Regions from separate parts of the Croceicoccus sp. Ery15 genome, predicted to be linked through region 2. Evidence: predicted binding sites of a transcription regulator. Region 2 holds the regulator's gene; the other holds the start of a gene.
What was found. Region 2 encodes LexA, which represses DNA repair genes until DNA is damaged. Its sites were predicted from a motif close to GTTCCNCNCTTGTTCT; they were not measured.
Positions count from the first base shown of each region.

Region 1: a site for LexA is predicted at 3,427-3,442, ahead of LOZ77_RS03550 (putative DNA modification/repair radical SAM protein). Genes of this name have one in related genera too.

Region 1 is NZ_CP087588.1:700,966-708,260, forward strand. Features, by position in the region: gene LOZ77_RS03535 (pyridoxamine 5'-phosphate oxidase family protein) at 1-482, opposite strand, end outside; gene LOZ77_RS03540 (hypothetical protein) at 626-1,519, shown strand; gene LOZ77_RS03545 (DNA polymerase Y family protein) at 1,422-3,014, shown strand; gene LOZ77_RS03550 (putative DNA modification/repair radical SAM protein) at 3,455-4,714, shown strand; gene LOZ77_RS03555 (TIGR03915 family putative DNA repair protein) at 4,711-6,201, shown strand; gene LOZ77_RS03560 (error-prone DNA polymerase) at 6,341-7,295, shown strand, end outside.
Region 2 is NZ_CP087588.1:1,221,981-1,229,275, reverse strand. Features, by position in the region: gene gltX (glutamate--tRNA ligase) at 1-1,013, opposite strand, end outside; gene LOZ77_RS06090 (ComEC/Rec2 family competence protein) at 1,099-3,297, shown strand; gene lexA (transcriptional repressor LexA) at 3,311-4,012, opposite strand; gene LOZ77_RS06080 (molybdopterin molybdotransferase MoeA) at 4,132-5,337, opposite strand; gene moaC (cyclic pyranopterin monophosphate synthase MoaC) at 5,334-5,828, opposite strand; gene trpC (indole-3-glycerol phosphate synthase TrpC) at 5,828-6,658, opposite strand; gene trpD (anthranilate phosphoribosyltransferase) at 6,655-7,295, opposite strand, start outside.

The DNA of each region.
Region 1 (7,295 bases), 520 kb from region 2:
TATAGCGAAGTCTCAACATGTTTGTCGCGGACGTCGCCCGTGACATCCTTGCCCAGCATCATCTTGGCGGTTGTCGTGATTCCGATGCTGGCATCCCAGATCGATGCTTTGCCCAGATCCATACGCAGCATCAGCAGGTTGGGGTCGTCCTTGCCGCCCGGGAACCATGCCTCGGTCATGTTGCTCCACTCTTTCTCCATCCGTTCGCGGCTGGTTTCTTCGACGAGTGTTCCGCGGAAGCGGGCGAATACCGAATGGCCGCTGGAGGAGAATGTGGCCGTGGCGGGGCCCATCGCAGCGAAATGGCCGGTGCGATAGGTGAAGAACCAGATCGCGTGATCGGCATCCTTGTCCAGTTGCGCGGTCATGGGGGCGGCGCTGTCGGGATCTCCGTCAAGCTGCAGCATCACAAAGGGGGATGAGGCCAGTTCCTTCCAGAACTTTTGCTTCAGCTCGTCGGCTTTTCCTTCCTTATATTGCATGGGTTGGTCCTTTCGGTTTGTTCTTCCCTGATGCAACGGTGGAAAGGGCAGGCTGTTCCGTTTTTTCGGATGGGTCAGTGGACGCAACGAATGGAACATAATAAGAACATTGATCGTTTTCATGTCCCGATTCGATTCTTTTAATGGAGCCTGTCATCGCCGGTCCCGATCCCCACGCAGGTATATGCCCTGCCGATCCGGTTCCCTTGCCCGAAGGGGTGTTTCCCGCTGCCGATCTGGCCGGTTCGCGCTGGCTGGAGGGTGGGGACAAGGACGGGGACGGGCGCGGCTGGAACCCTGCCATCGCCTTTCGCGGAGCGGGGGAGATCTTTGCAAACGGCGACGACGGGGCCGGGGCGGCGCTGGCGCTGGAACTGGCGCGCGGGGCACCGCGACCCTTGCACGAACGGGCACTCACCGAAACGAGCGACGAGCGTGCCTTTCTGTGGGTGCAGGACGCCGCTTCTATCCGCGCTGGCGGCCGGCCGTTCTGGCCCGGCCTGCCGCGCGATCTGGCGCATCGGGCGATCCATGTGGCCGTGCGCACGGCAGAGGATGCCTTGTTCGCGCTGGAAGAAGGCGTGCGCTGCCACGATCTGGCCTTTGTGATCGGAGAGATCGCGGGAAACCCGCGTGCGCTGGATTTCACGGCCTCGCGCCGGCTGGTGCTGGCGGCAGAACGGCATCGCGTGCCGCTGTGGCTGGTACGGGTGGATGCGCAGCGCGATCTGGGCGCGGCACGGATGCGGTGGGATGTATGCTCTGCCGTATCGCAGCCGCCGCGCTGGAACCCGCAGGCACCGGGCCTGCCGGGCTGGCGCGGCGAATTGTTCCGCGCCCGAGGCCTGCGCCCCGGCGCATGGTGGATCAGGCCCGAACGCATGACAAGTGATGGAGGGGGTAATGGGGGATCGATCCTCTCCGCCCGTCCGGTCGATCATGACGCCGCCGACCATGGCGGGCACCTTGCAGCCGGACAGGCGGGTGCTGGCGATCTGGTGCGCGCGGCTGGCGATCGATCGCTGGCGGCAGGCTGAAGCGGGAGGCGAGGCGGAGCCGGATGTTCCGCTCGCGCTCATTACCGAAACCGCGCATGGCCCCCGCATCGCCGCTGCCACGCGCGCCGCCGGGGCGGCGGGTGTGCGCATCGGCACCATGCTGGCCGATGCCCGCGCCTTGTGTCCCGCGCTGGAAGTGCGCCCTGCCGATCCGGCGGGCGATCTTGCCTTTCTGGAACGGCTGGCCGTGTGGGCGCAACGCTGGGGGCCATGGAGCGCGCTGGACCCGCCCGACGGGGTGATCGTCGACATCACCGGCGCGGCCCATCTGTTCGGCGGCGAGCAACGCCTGCTGGATGATGCGGCGCGCGTGTTCGCGGCGCGCGGTTTGACGGTGCGGCTGGCCATCGCACCCACGGCAGGCGCGGCATGGGCGCTGGCGCATTACGGGAGAGCCCGTCAGGGAAAGGGCGGGCTGGTGCTGGACGGGGGAGAGGATATCGCTGCCAGCCTGGCCCCTTTGCCGGTCGCGGCACTGCGGCTGGACGACGATGTGCTGCTGGTGCTGCGACGGCTGGGGCTGAAACGGGTGGGCGATCTGGACGGGATCGGCCGCGATGCGCTGTCGCGCCGGTTCCGCAACCGCCGTTCGGCCATGGCCAATCCGCTGATGCGGCGCGACCAGATGATCGGACTGGTCCCCGAACCCATGCTGCCGGTCATCGGCAATCCGCCCGCCATGGTGCAATTGCGGCTGATGGAGCCGATCCGCCACTTGCCTTTGTTGGAAGTCGTGCTGGCCGATCTGGCCGCCGCGATGATGCGCATGCTGGAAGGGCGGGGCGAAGGGGCACGGCGGCTGGAACTCGCATGCTGGCGTGTCGATGGCGAAATCGCGATCCGCACGCTGGAACTGGCCGCCGCGACGCGCGATGCCGCCCATGTCTGCCGCCTGTTTGCCGAACGGATCGCCACGATCGATGCAGGGCTGGGGATCGAAATGGCGCGGCTGGTCGCCCGCTGGGCCGAGCCGCTGGGGCTGGCGCAGGCCGATCTGGATGCCTCGGCAGAGGTGCATGGAACCAGCCTTGCAGCCTGTATCGACCGGCTGTCGGCACGGCTGGGCACGCGCGCGGTGCGGCGACCGGTGCCTTTTGCCAGCCATGTGCCCGAACGCGCCCAGCGCTGGCAGGCGCCGCTGGAGCCGGTGCCCGCAGCGCAGGAGAGCTTTGCCTTTCACGCCCGCCCGTTCAGGCTGCTGGACAAGGCAGAGCCGATCGCGGTGCTTTATGCCACGCCCGACGGTTTGCCCCAACGCTTTCGCTGGCGCGGTCATGTCCACGATGTCGCGCGTGCCGAGGGGCCGGAACGGATCGCGCCCGAATGGTGGCGCGAAAAGGGTGCGGCGCGGCTGCGCGATTACTACCGGATCGAGGATGGCGAGGGACGGCGTTTCTGGATCTATCGGCTGGGGCTGGCCGGCGACGGGCGGGGCGGAGCACCTGACTGGTTCATGCAGGGCCTTTTCGCCTGAGCTTCGTTCGCCTGGGCATTCGCCGACAGGTGTTTGACGCGATCACGCACGATCGCATTGCCGTGCAGCCTCAAAGATACCGGATGATGCAATGATGCAACAAATGCGAAGGGCGACGAGGTCAAAACCCCGCCGCCCGCACACGGAGGCCTTCCGTGCTATCTGTAAATGGCGCGATGCAATGGTTAACGCCAACATGCAAGCGCTTTGGTGCGAGTGGTATTTTCGCCACTATCGCCCTGTCCTGCTGCGGAATCCAGCATATCTTTTGCGAAGTTTGCGCGGCTGCAGCGCATCGATTGATACTATGTCATGACATGATTGCGGCCTTGTCTGTCATAATATTGCGATTGGTCTGAACGCCCTCGGTTCGTCGATTTTGCGGCGAGTGGGGCTAGCCAGCATGGCGCAAAGAACATAAAGTGAACACTGGAGTCGCAATGGCACAGAAATCACTTATCGAACGACTGAAAGTCCTGGCGGATGCCGCCAAATATGATGCGTCCTGCGCATCGTCGGGCACGTCGAAACGCGACAGCCTGAACGACAGGGGGCGGGGCGGCAAAGGCATTGGATCGACCGAGGGCATGGGCATCTGCCACGCCTATGCGCCCGATGGTCGCTGCATATCCTTGCTGAAACTGCTGCTGACCAACCATTGCGTGTTCGATTGCCATTACTGCGTGAACCGCAAGAGTTCGAATGTGGAGCGCGCGCGCTTTACCCCGCGCGAGGTCGCCGATCTCACCCTCTCGTTCTACAAGCGCAATTATATCGAGGGGTTGTTCCTATCCTCGGGCATCATTCGCAATTCCGATCACACGATGGAGCAATTGGTCGAAACGGCGCGCATCCTGCGCGAGGAGCATGATTTTCGCGGCTATATCCATTTGAAGACCATTCCCGAGGCCGATCCCGAAATCGTCCGGCGGGCAGGGCTTTATGCCGATCGCATCTCGATCAATGTCGAATTGCCGACCGATGCGGGGCTGGCCCGGCTGGCGCCCGACAAGAATGCGCATCGGATCGATGGCGCGATGGGCGCAATGCGCAATGCCATTGCCGAAGGGCGCGACGCGAAGAGGCGTTTCCGCCATGCGCCGGCATATGCGCCCGCGGGGCAGTCGACACAGATGATCGTGGGTGCCGACGGGGCCAGCGATGCCGATATCGTAAGCCGCGCCAGCGCGCTTTACGGGCGGCACCGGCTGCGGCGCGTCTATTACTCGGCCTTCAGCCCCATTCCCGATGCCAGCGCGGTGCTGCCGTTGAAACGCCCGCCACTGGTGCGCGAGCACCGGCTTTACCAGTCGGACTGGCTGATGCGCTTTTACGGGTTTTCTCCGGCGGAAGTGGCCGATGCCGCCGGGGCGGACGGTATGTTGCCGCTGGACATCGACCCCAAGCTGGCATGGGCACTGAAGTTCCGCGACAGCTTTCCCGTCGACGTCAATCGCGCTTCGAAAGAGGCTTTGCTGCGGGTACCGGGACTGGGAACGCGCGGCGTGGCCCAGATCCTTAGCGCACGGCGGCATCGCGCCTTGCGACTGGACGATGTGGCCAGGCTGACCGTGTCGGTTGCAAAGCTGCGTCCCTTTATCGTCACGGTCGACTGGCGGCCCGTCGCGCTGATCGACCGCGCCGATCTGAAGGCGCTGGTCGCGCCCGATACGGGGCGGCAACTGGACCTGTTCGCATGACTGCGCTGCAACATGTGCGGCTGGGTGCCTATCACGTGGTGCCAATGGCCTCGCCCGACGATTTCGACGAATGGCGCGATCATGCGCGGCGTATGGTCATGGCCGATGTGCCGCCCGACCGCGTGGCATGGACCGAACCGGGCGGACCGGCGGGCAATCTGTTCACGCATGGTGACCGCCGCTTGCCCGCACCCGACCGCGAGGCGCCGCCGCCGCGCGTATCGCGGCGTTTTATCGAAATTGCGAAGACCGTGATCCTGCATGCCGATACCGACAGGTTCGCACTGCTGTATCGCGTGCTGTGGCGATTGCAGTCGAAACCCCGCCTGATCGAGGACGGGGCCGATGCGGACATACGCGCCATGGCCGATATGGCGCGGGGCGTGCGGCGCGACATTCACAAGATGCGGGCCTTTTTACGCTTCCGCGAGATCGAGCATGAGGGCGGCGAATATTTCGTCGCATGGTTTGAACCGCAGCATCACATCCTGCGCCATAATGCGGGTTTCTTCACGCGTCGCTTTGCCAATATGCGCTGGTCGATCCTGACCCTGCGGGGCAGCCTGCATTGGGATGGCGATACGTTGCGCGAAGGGCCGCCCGCCACGCGCGCCGATGCGCCGAACGGCGATCCGGTAGAGGGGATGTGGCGCGCCTATTACGCATCGATCTTCAATCCCGCTCGGTTGAAGGTCGACGCGATGCTGAAGGAAATGCCGCGCCGATACTGGAAAAATATGCCCGAAACGCAGCTGATTCCCGAACTGATCGCGGGGGCGCAAGCGCGCGAGGCGGCCATGGTTTCGGCAGGCGCGATGGAAAATGGCGAACGGCCCGCAACGCTGGATGCGGTGGACAAGGCGATCCATGCCTGCGCGCGCTGCCCCATCGGCGCGCTGGAAAACCGCGCGGTGATGGGTGAAGGGACGCCCGATGCCCCGCTGATGATCATGGGCGAGCAACCGGGCGATATCGAGGACCGGCAGGGACGCCCTTTCGTCGGTCCGGCGGGGCAATTGCTGGACGTGCATCTGGAACGCGCGGGGATCGACCGTCGTGCGGCCTATGTCACCAATGCGGTCAAGCATTTCAAATATGTGTCGGGGGATGTGCCTGATCGGGGCGTGCCAAATCGTGGCGTATCCGGTCGCGGCGCATCCGGTCGCGGCAAGCGGCGCCTGCACCAGAATCCCTCTGCCCGGGAAATCGACATCTGCCGCTGGTGGGTAGAGGCGGAGCGCGCCATCGTGCGGCCAAAGCTGGTGCTGGCGCTGGGCGCCAGCGCGGCGCGCAGCGTGTTGGGCAAGACAATATCGGTCACCAAGGCACGCGGCACGCCTGTGCCGCTGGACGATGACAGCGAGCTGTGGGTGACGGTGCACCCGTCCTATCTGTTGCGGTTGGAGGGACCTGCGCGCAAAGAGCAGGCGCGGCTGTTCGACGCCGATCTGGCGGCCGTCGCGGCGCGTCTTCGGGAACTGGCGTAATGGCGCGCTGTGGACTGTCTGTGGATAAAGCTGTGCGCAAACCTGATGATAGTGCTGTGGACGGGGCGGCAGAACGTGGGGGTAACCGGCCTGTTTTCGCGGTGACCCGTCCGCTTGTCAGGGGCCTGCCGGTGCCGCCATGCCCGACGCGCCGTTAACGCCCGATCGTCGCCGGATAGAGATCGATACCGATGCATTGGGTGCGCCGCCGCGAGCGCCCTTTGTCGAACTTGGCCTCGTCTCGTGCTTTTCCTTCCTGCGCGGCGCGTCCGACGCGGTCGATCTGGTGATGACGGCGCGCGCTATGGGCTATGACGCCATCGGGATTGCCGATGCAAATTCGCTGGCAGGCGTGGTCCGCGTACATGGCGAGGCAGAGACTTTGCGTTTGCGCCCGGTGATCGGCGCGCGGATCGAAACGGTCGAGGGGCTGGCCTTTCTTGCCTATCCCGAAACGCGCGCGGCCTATGGCCGGTTGTCGCGGCTGATCAGCAAGGGGCGGATGCAGACCTTGTCGGGCGCATGGCAGGACAAGGGCGTGTGCGAGATCGATCTGGCGATGCTGGCCGAACATGCGGCGGATGATGGCGGGCACGGCGCCTTGCATCTGATTGCCTTGCCGCCACCCGATCTGGATACGCCGTTCCGCGTCAGCCTGCCGGGCAATGTGATGCCGATTGGCGGGGGGCAGGCAGAGCCGGTTGCGCAAAGCCTGTCCTTTGCCGGCCTGGTGCCGCATCTGGCGCAATTATTGCCATCGCTGGGCCATATCGCGGCCAGCCATCTCTATCGCGGCGATGATGTGGCGCGGATCGGCAGGCTGGATGCGCTGGCGTGCGCCCATGGGCTGGGCCTGCTGGCCACGAATGACGTGCATTACCACGCACCCGACCGCCGCCCGTTGCAGGATGTGATGACCGCGATCCGGCACAAGACCACGGTGGCAAGGGCGGGGCATTTGCTGCACGCCAATGCCGAACGGCATCTGAAAGCGCCCGAGGAGATGCAACGCCTGTTCTCGCGCTGGCCGCATGCGATCCGCGCCGCCCGCGATCTGGCGGACCGCTGCCGGTTCAGCCTGAACGAATTGCGCT
Region 2 (7,295 bases):
CGCATATATTGCCCGTTCATATTGGCGAGCTTCTTGAAATCGAAGCGCGACGGGCTTTTGCCGACGGCGGGCAGGTCGAACAATGCGACCGCCTCGTCCCGGCTGAAGATTTCCTGATCGCCATGGCCCCAGCCCAGACGAAGCAGATAGTTCACAACCGCTTCGGGCAGCAGACCCAGCTCGTCGCGATAGGCATCGACACCCATCGCGCCGTGACGCTTGGACAGTTTCGCGCCGTCCGCACCGTGGATCAGCGGGATATGGGCATAGACCGGATCGTCCCACCCGCCTTCGATAGCGTTCATCGCGCGATAGATCGGCAATTGGCGGAAGGCATTGTTCAGATGGTCGTCGCCGCGGATCACATGGGTCACCCCCATGTCGTGATCGTCGACCACCACGGCCAGCATATAGGTCGGCGAACCGTCCGAACGCAGCAGGATGTAATCGTCGATCTCTTCGTTGCGGACCTTTACCTTGCCCTGCACGGCATCCTCGATCTCGGTCACGCCGTCGGTCGGCGTTTTCAGGCGGACGACAAAGGGCGCGCCTTCGGGAGCGTCGGCAGGATCGCGGTCGCGCCAGCGGCCATCATAGCGCAGCGGCCTTTTCGCGGCGCGCTGCTCGGCGCGCATCTGCTCAAGCTCTTCGGCCGTGGCATAGCAGCGATAGGCATGGCCCGCTTCCAGCAACATGTTCGCCACCTCTGCATGGCGGGCCGCACGTTCGGACTGGAACACGGGCGCTTCGTCGTAATCAAAGCCCAGCCAGTCCAGCCCGTCGAGGATGGCGTCGATGGCTTCCTTCGTGGACCGCGCCTTGTCCGTATCCTCGATCCTCAGCAGCGTCTTTCCGCCGAAGTGGCGGGCATAGAGCCAGTTGAACAGCGCGGTGCGCGCGCCGCCGATATGCAGGAAACCGGTGGGCGAGGGTGCGAAACGCGTGACGACAGTTCCTTGCGTCGGGCTTTTCCCCGTTCCGCTGCCGGTTCCGTCTGCCTGGCCGCTTGCCATCTGCGCGTGCTTCCTCTTTCAATACATGTCATGGGCGAGCCGCTCGAACCGGAGACGATTTGGTATGAATGACTTGCGCGGTGCCATGGGGAAGGCCCGTGCCAATACCATCGTTGCCAATACCATCGTCCCGATAGCGGGCGAGGACGAAGGCGATTCCCGCCTTCCTTCGCGGTTGCGGAAATGGGGGAGCGAAGCGCATTTGTCCAGTGCCGTGGCACGATTAGAGGCGTTGCTTGCCGATCGCGGCTTTGAACGCATGCCATGGCTGGCGGTCGCGATGCTGGCGGGGATCGGTATCTGGTTCGCCCTGCCGGGCCCCGGCGAATGGCTGATCGCACTGGGGCTGTGCGGATTGCCGGCCGGTCTGGCCCTGATTGCAATGCGCGGGGACGATCGCGCCCTGCTGCGCAATGCCGCCGTTGCGGTGCCATTGATGATCGCGGCGGGGATTGTGCTGATTTGGGCGCGATCCGCCCTGATCGGGACAGAGCCGGTGGCAGGCCCGCGTGTCGCCGTGGTCGAAGCGCTGGTTCTGGAGCGCGAGGAGCAACCGGCGCGCGATCGGGTACGGCTGATCGTCGCCACGCGCGATCCGCTGGATGCAAGGCCGATCCGCGCACGGCTGAACGTGCCGGAAGAGATGGATGATCCGCGGCTGACGGCGGGGGCGCAATTCCGCGCAAAGCTGCGATTGATCCCGCCACAGCGCGCTGCCGTGCCGGGCGGGTATGATTTCGCACGGGCAGCATGGTTCGACGGGCTGGCGGCTTCGGGCTCTCTGCTCGAGCAACCGGCGATCACGCGCGAGGGCGGCGGAATCGCGGGTTGGCGCAGCAGGCTGGCGGAGCATGTGCGCGAACAGGTCGGACGGTTCAGTGGCACGGCGTCGGCGGCGATCGCGGCCACGCTGATTACCGGCGACAGGGGCGCAATTCCCGACAGCGACGGACAAGCGATGCGCGATGCAGGTCTGGCGCATATGCTCTCGATCAGCGGACTGCATGTGGGCGCCATCGTGGCGATTGCGTGGCTTGTGGTAGTCCGTGTGGGGGCCTTGTTTCCATGGCTGGCACTGCGGGTCCGGCTGCCTCTGGCGGCGGCGGGGACGGGCGCGCTGGCGGGTATCGCCTATACGCTGCTGACGGGCGCGGCCTTGCCCACGGTGCGCGCCTGCCTTGCGGCACTTCTGGTGGTGGGCGCGCTGGCGCTGGGGCGGCAGGCATTGTCGTTGCGCCTGATTGCACTGGCGGCAATGGGCGTGATGCTGTTCTGGCCCGAGGCTGTCATCGGCCCGTCGTTTCAGCTCAGCTTTGCCGCGGTGATCGCGATCGTGGCGTTCCATAACAGCCGGTTCGTCGCATGGCTGCGCGGGAAACGGGGAGAGGGTCGGGGAGAGGGTCGGCTGGAGCGACTGCTCCACGCCGGATTGCTGCTGTTCCTGACCGGTCTTGTGGTGGAGGCGGCGCTGACGCCTTTGGTGCTGTTCCATTTCCAGCGGTCAGGGGTTTACGGGTCGCTGGCCAATGTCATCGCAATTCCGCTGATGACGGGATTGACGCTGCCGGTGCTGATCGGCGGGCTGGTCTTCGATGCCGTCGGCTGGGGCGCGCCGTTCTGGTGGGCGGGGGCCAAATCGCTCGATCTGATTATCGCGCTGGCGCATGGCACGTCGTCATTGCCAGGGGCGGTTTTGCAACTGCCGCAGATCGCCTTGTGGGCCGTGCTCGCCTGTGTTGCGGGCGGATTGTGGCTGGCGCTTTGGTCGGGGCGGCTCCGCCTGTGGGGGTTGGCACCGCTGGCGATCGGGTTGCCTGCGCTGTTTTTGGCGCGGCCAGCCGATTTGCTGATCGAGCAAAGTGGTCGCAACGCTGCGCTACTGGCGCCTGACGGACGGCTTTACCTGTTGCGCAACAGTACAAGTTTTTCTGCCGAGGCCATGGTGGAGGCAATGGGAAAAGGTGCGCAATATGGCGTCGAGCCGTTCGCCGAGTTTCCCGAATGGCCGGGGGCACGATGCAATGGCGTTTTCTGTCAGTTCGAAGCGGAGGGGCGCGTGTTACTTGTCGCCCAGCGACCGGCAGAGGTGCCCTATGGCGCGATGGTGGCGGCATGCGCGCGCGCCGATATCGTGATCGCCAGCAGGCGGCTTCCCGCCGATTGCCAGCCGGCCATGCTGAAGGCGGACAGCAGCCTGCTGGCGCGGCGCGGTGGGCTGGCCGTGGACTTATCGAATGGCACCACCCGCGCGGTCAGACCCCAAGGCGACCGCCACGGCTGGTGACCTTATCATCCGATCAGTGATAACGGCGAAGCAATCCGGCGAGCCGTCCCTGAACCTGAACCTCCGACGGATCGTAGATCTGCGGTTCATAGGCAGCATTGGCGGGATCGAGCCTGACCATGCCGTTTTCGCGCCGCAGATATTTCAGCGTTGCTTCCTCTCCCCGCACCAGCGCGACGATGATCTCTCCGTCGCGGGCGGTGTCGGTGCGGCGGACCAGCGCGTAATCGCCGTCGAAAATACCGGCTTCCACCATGGAATCGCCCGATACTTCCAGCGCGTAATGCTCACCGCTGCCCAGCAGGGCTGCGGGAACAGGCAGGACCTGCGTATCCTCCATCGCTTCGATCGGGACGCCGGCGGCGATCCGACCGTGCAGGGGAATTTCGATCACATCGTTCGACGCGCCGGACGGCGGGGACGGGCGCCTGAATTCGACCACATTATCGGCTTTCGCCGCGCTTGGCGCCACTGCCGCAGGTTTCGCCGTGCCGGTCACGTCGTCGGGCTGGCGGATCACTTCGAGCGCCCGCGCGCGATTGGGCAGGCGGCGGATGAACCCGCGTTCTTCCAAGGCGGAAATCAGCCGGTGGACACCCGACTTCGATTTCAGATCGAGCGCTTCCTTCATTTCCTCGAACGAGGGGGAAATGCCCGTATCCTCAAGCCGCTGTTGAATGAAAAGCAGCAATTCGTGCTGTTTGCGCGTAAGCATGGCCAATATCCTGTTCCGCCCAAAGTCCTGTTCCGTTCCGCGCCCCAATGGCGCGAACGAATGCGGAACAATTAAGCAACATCAGAATGATCGTCAAGCCATGTTAACGCAATGTTCCACTAGGCGCGATTGCGCGGGGCAAAGGGCATCACTTGTACGATATCGCCGCTGGCAACCGTTCCGCTTTTTGCAGGGCGCAGGATCAGCGCATCGGCTTCGGCCAGCGGGCTCAACGCCGCACTATCCTGCAGAAACAGGGGCATGACGCCTGCATCGGTAAAGCGGCAGCGCAGAAATTCCGTCCGCCTGCCAGTGGCGGGCAGATCGGCAAGACAGAACGCGGGCTGTAGCGCGGGCAGCGGCGACCGGTCGCCCATCAGCGCGCGCGCGACGGGCAGGGCGAACAGATGCGCGGTGACGAAGCTGGAAACCGGATTGCCGGGAAGGCCGATGACGAGCTGCTTGCCCAGCTTTGCGACAAGGATCGGCTTGCCCGGCTTGATCGCAACGCGCCAGAAATCGATTTCGGCGCCCATCTCCTGCAGTACGGGCAGCACGAGATCGTGGTCCCCCACCGAAGCGCCCCCGCTGGTGACGATCATCTGCGCATCGCCTGCATTTTCAAAGGCGCTGCGCAAGGCATCCCGCCGGTCGGGGACGGGGCCCTGACGCTGAACCGTGCAGCCGATATCGGCGAACAACGCGCCCAGCATTGCCCCGTTGCTGGCGAGAATGGAACCGGCAGGCAGCGGTTCACCGGCAGGGCGCAATTCATCGCCGCTTTCGATGACGGCGACGTTGGCGATATCATGCACTGGCAAGATGCCATGACCCGCAGTGATGCTCAGCGCCAGCCGTGCCGGTGTCAGCCTTTCGCCCGCCCTGGCGACTGTCTGGCCATCGCTGAAATCCAGTCCGCGCGGCCGAATATGGCGGTGAAGCGGGGCGGGCGGTTGCCCTTCGAAATAAAGGCGGACGCCGTCGCGGCGGCAATCCTCCTGCACGGCGACCATGTCCGCGCCGTCGGGCACCACGCCGCCCGTGGCGATGCGTACCGCCTGACCCGCACCGACCGAGCCTTGATACACATGGCCCGCCGCGCTTTCGCCGACGATGTTCCACGGTCCGGGCATATCGGCCTGCCGCATGGCATAGCCATCCATGGCCGACATCGGATCGGGCGGCTGCGATCGCAGCGCCACGACATCGCGCGCCAGCCAGCGGCCCGATGCCTCTTCGGCAGGCAAATCGACGGCGGGTAACCGCTGTGCCATCGCCAGCAGGCGCCGCTGCGCCTCGTCCAGATCGAGCAGCGGTGCCGTCAAAGCTCCAGATCCTCGTGCCCTGCGGCGCGCCAGCGGCCCGATTTGCCGCCATCCTTGGCGATCAGGCGGATACCGCCGATGACCATCCCCTTGTCCAGAGCCTTGGCCATGTCGTAAATCGTGATCAGCGCAACTGAAACGGCCGTGATCGCTTCCATCTCCACACCGGTCTTCGCCTCGATCGCGGCGCTGGCGCTGGCGCGGATCGCGCCGTGTTCGAACGCGAAATCGACATTCACTGCATCGATGGGCAGCGGATGACACAGCGGCACCAGCTCGCCCGTCTTTTTCGCCGCCATGATACCGGCGATGCGCGCCGTCGCCAGCACGTCGCCCTTTTTCACACTGCCTTCGCGGATCGCCTGCAGTGCTTCGTCTGACATGGTGATGATGCCACTGGCGACCGCGATGCGGCGCGCTGCGGCCTTGCCGCCGATGTCGACCATGCGCGCATTTCCCGCGGCATCGATATGGGACAGCCTGCTGCCCATCATCGCGTTCCGAGCGGTCCGGCCATGCCGGACAGGCGGGGAAGACCCAAAAGGTCGCGTGTGGCAGTGGCCACGTCGTCCTGCCGCATCAGGCTCTCTCCCACCAAGAAACAACGCGCGCCCGAGGTTTCGCACACTCTCTGCACGTCGGCATGGCTGGCGATGCCGCTTTCGCTGACCAGCAGGGCGCCTTGCGGGGCCAGCGGGGCAAGCCGGGCGGTGGTGGCGATGTCGGTCGTGAATGTGCGCAGATCGCGGTTGTTGACGCCGATCAGCCGCGACCGCAGCCGGTGCGCGCGCTCCATCTCGGCCTCGTCATGCACTTCGACCAGCACATCCATATGCGCTTCGATGGCGGCGGCCTCGATCTCGGCGGCGAGCGTATCGTCGAGCGCGGCGACGATGATCAGGATCGCATCGGCGCCAATGGCGCGCGCTTCGGTCACTTGCCAGGGGTCGACCATGAAATCCTTGCGCAGCACGGGCAGGGTACAGGCGGCGCGCGCGGCGACGAGATAATCCTCGTGCCCCTGAAAATGCGGCGCATCGGTCAGCACCGACAGGCAGGTCGCCCCGCCGGCGGCATAGGCGCGGGCATGTTCGGGTGGGTCGAAATCAGCGCGAATCAGGCCTTTGGAAGGCGAAGCTTTCTTGATTTCCGCGATCAGCCCAAAGCCGCGCCGCGATGCCTGTTCCAGCCGCGCGGCGAAACCGCGCGGTGCTTCCTGTGCGCGGGCCAGCACTTCCAGATCGCGCAGGGAACGCTGCGCCTTGCGAAGGGCGACTTCGCCGCGTTTGACGTCGCAAATCTCGAGCAGACGGTTGCTCATGCCAGTTTTCCCGAATTCACGACGCCGATCCAGCAGTCGAGCAAGGCTTTCACCAGCCCCTTGTCGATGACTTCGGCGGCTTCTTCCGCGCCTTCGCGCAAGGTTTCGGCTTCGCCCGCGACCACAAGTGCGGCGGCGGCGTTGAAGATCACCGTGTCGCGATAGGCACCTTTGGCCCCCATCAGCAAGTCGCGCAGGGCAGCGGCGTTGAAATCCGCGTCGCCCCCCTTGATCTCATCGAGCGGATGGACAGGCAGGCCCGCGTCTTCGGGGCCGATCTCGGACGGAAAGTCGAACCCGATCGCTTCGGTCCTGCTGGGCCCGGCAATCGATAATTCGTCCAGACCTTCCATGCCTGACACGACCAGTGCGCGTTCGGTGCCCAGATCGCGCATGGCGCGCGCGTAAACGGGCACCAGAGCGGGGCTGGCGACGCCGACCAGCTGGCGGGTGACACTGGCGGGATTGGCCAGCGGGCCGGTGAAGTTGAAGATGGTGCGGCGACCCAGTGCCTTGCGGATCGGGGCAATGCGGCCCAGCGCGGGATGGTGCGATTGGGCAAACAGAAAGGCGATGGACAGATCCGGCAGGGTCTGCGCCGCCAGCGCACCGGCCTTGTCGAGGTTCAGGCCAAGGC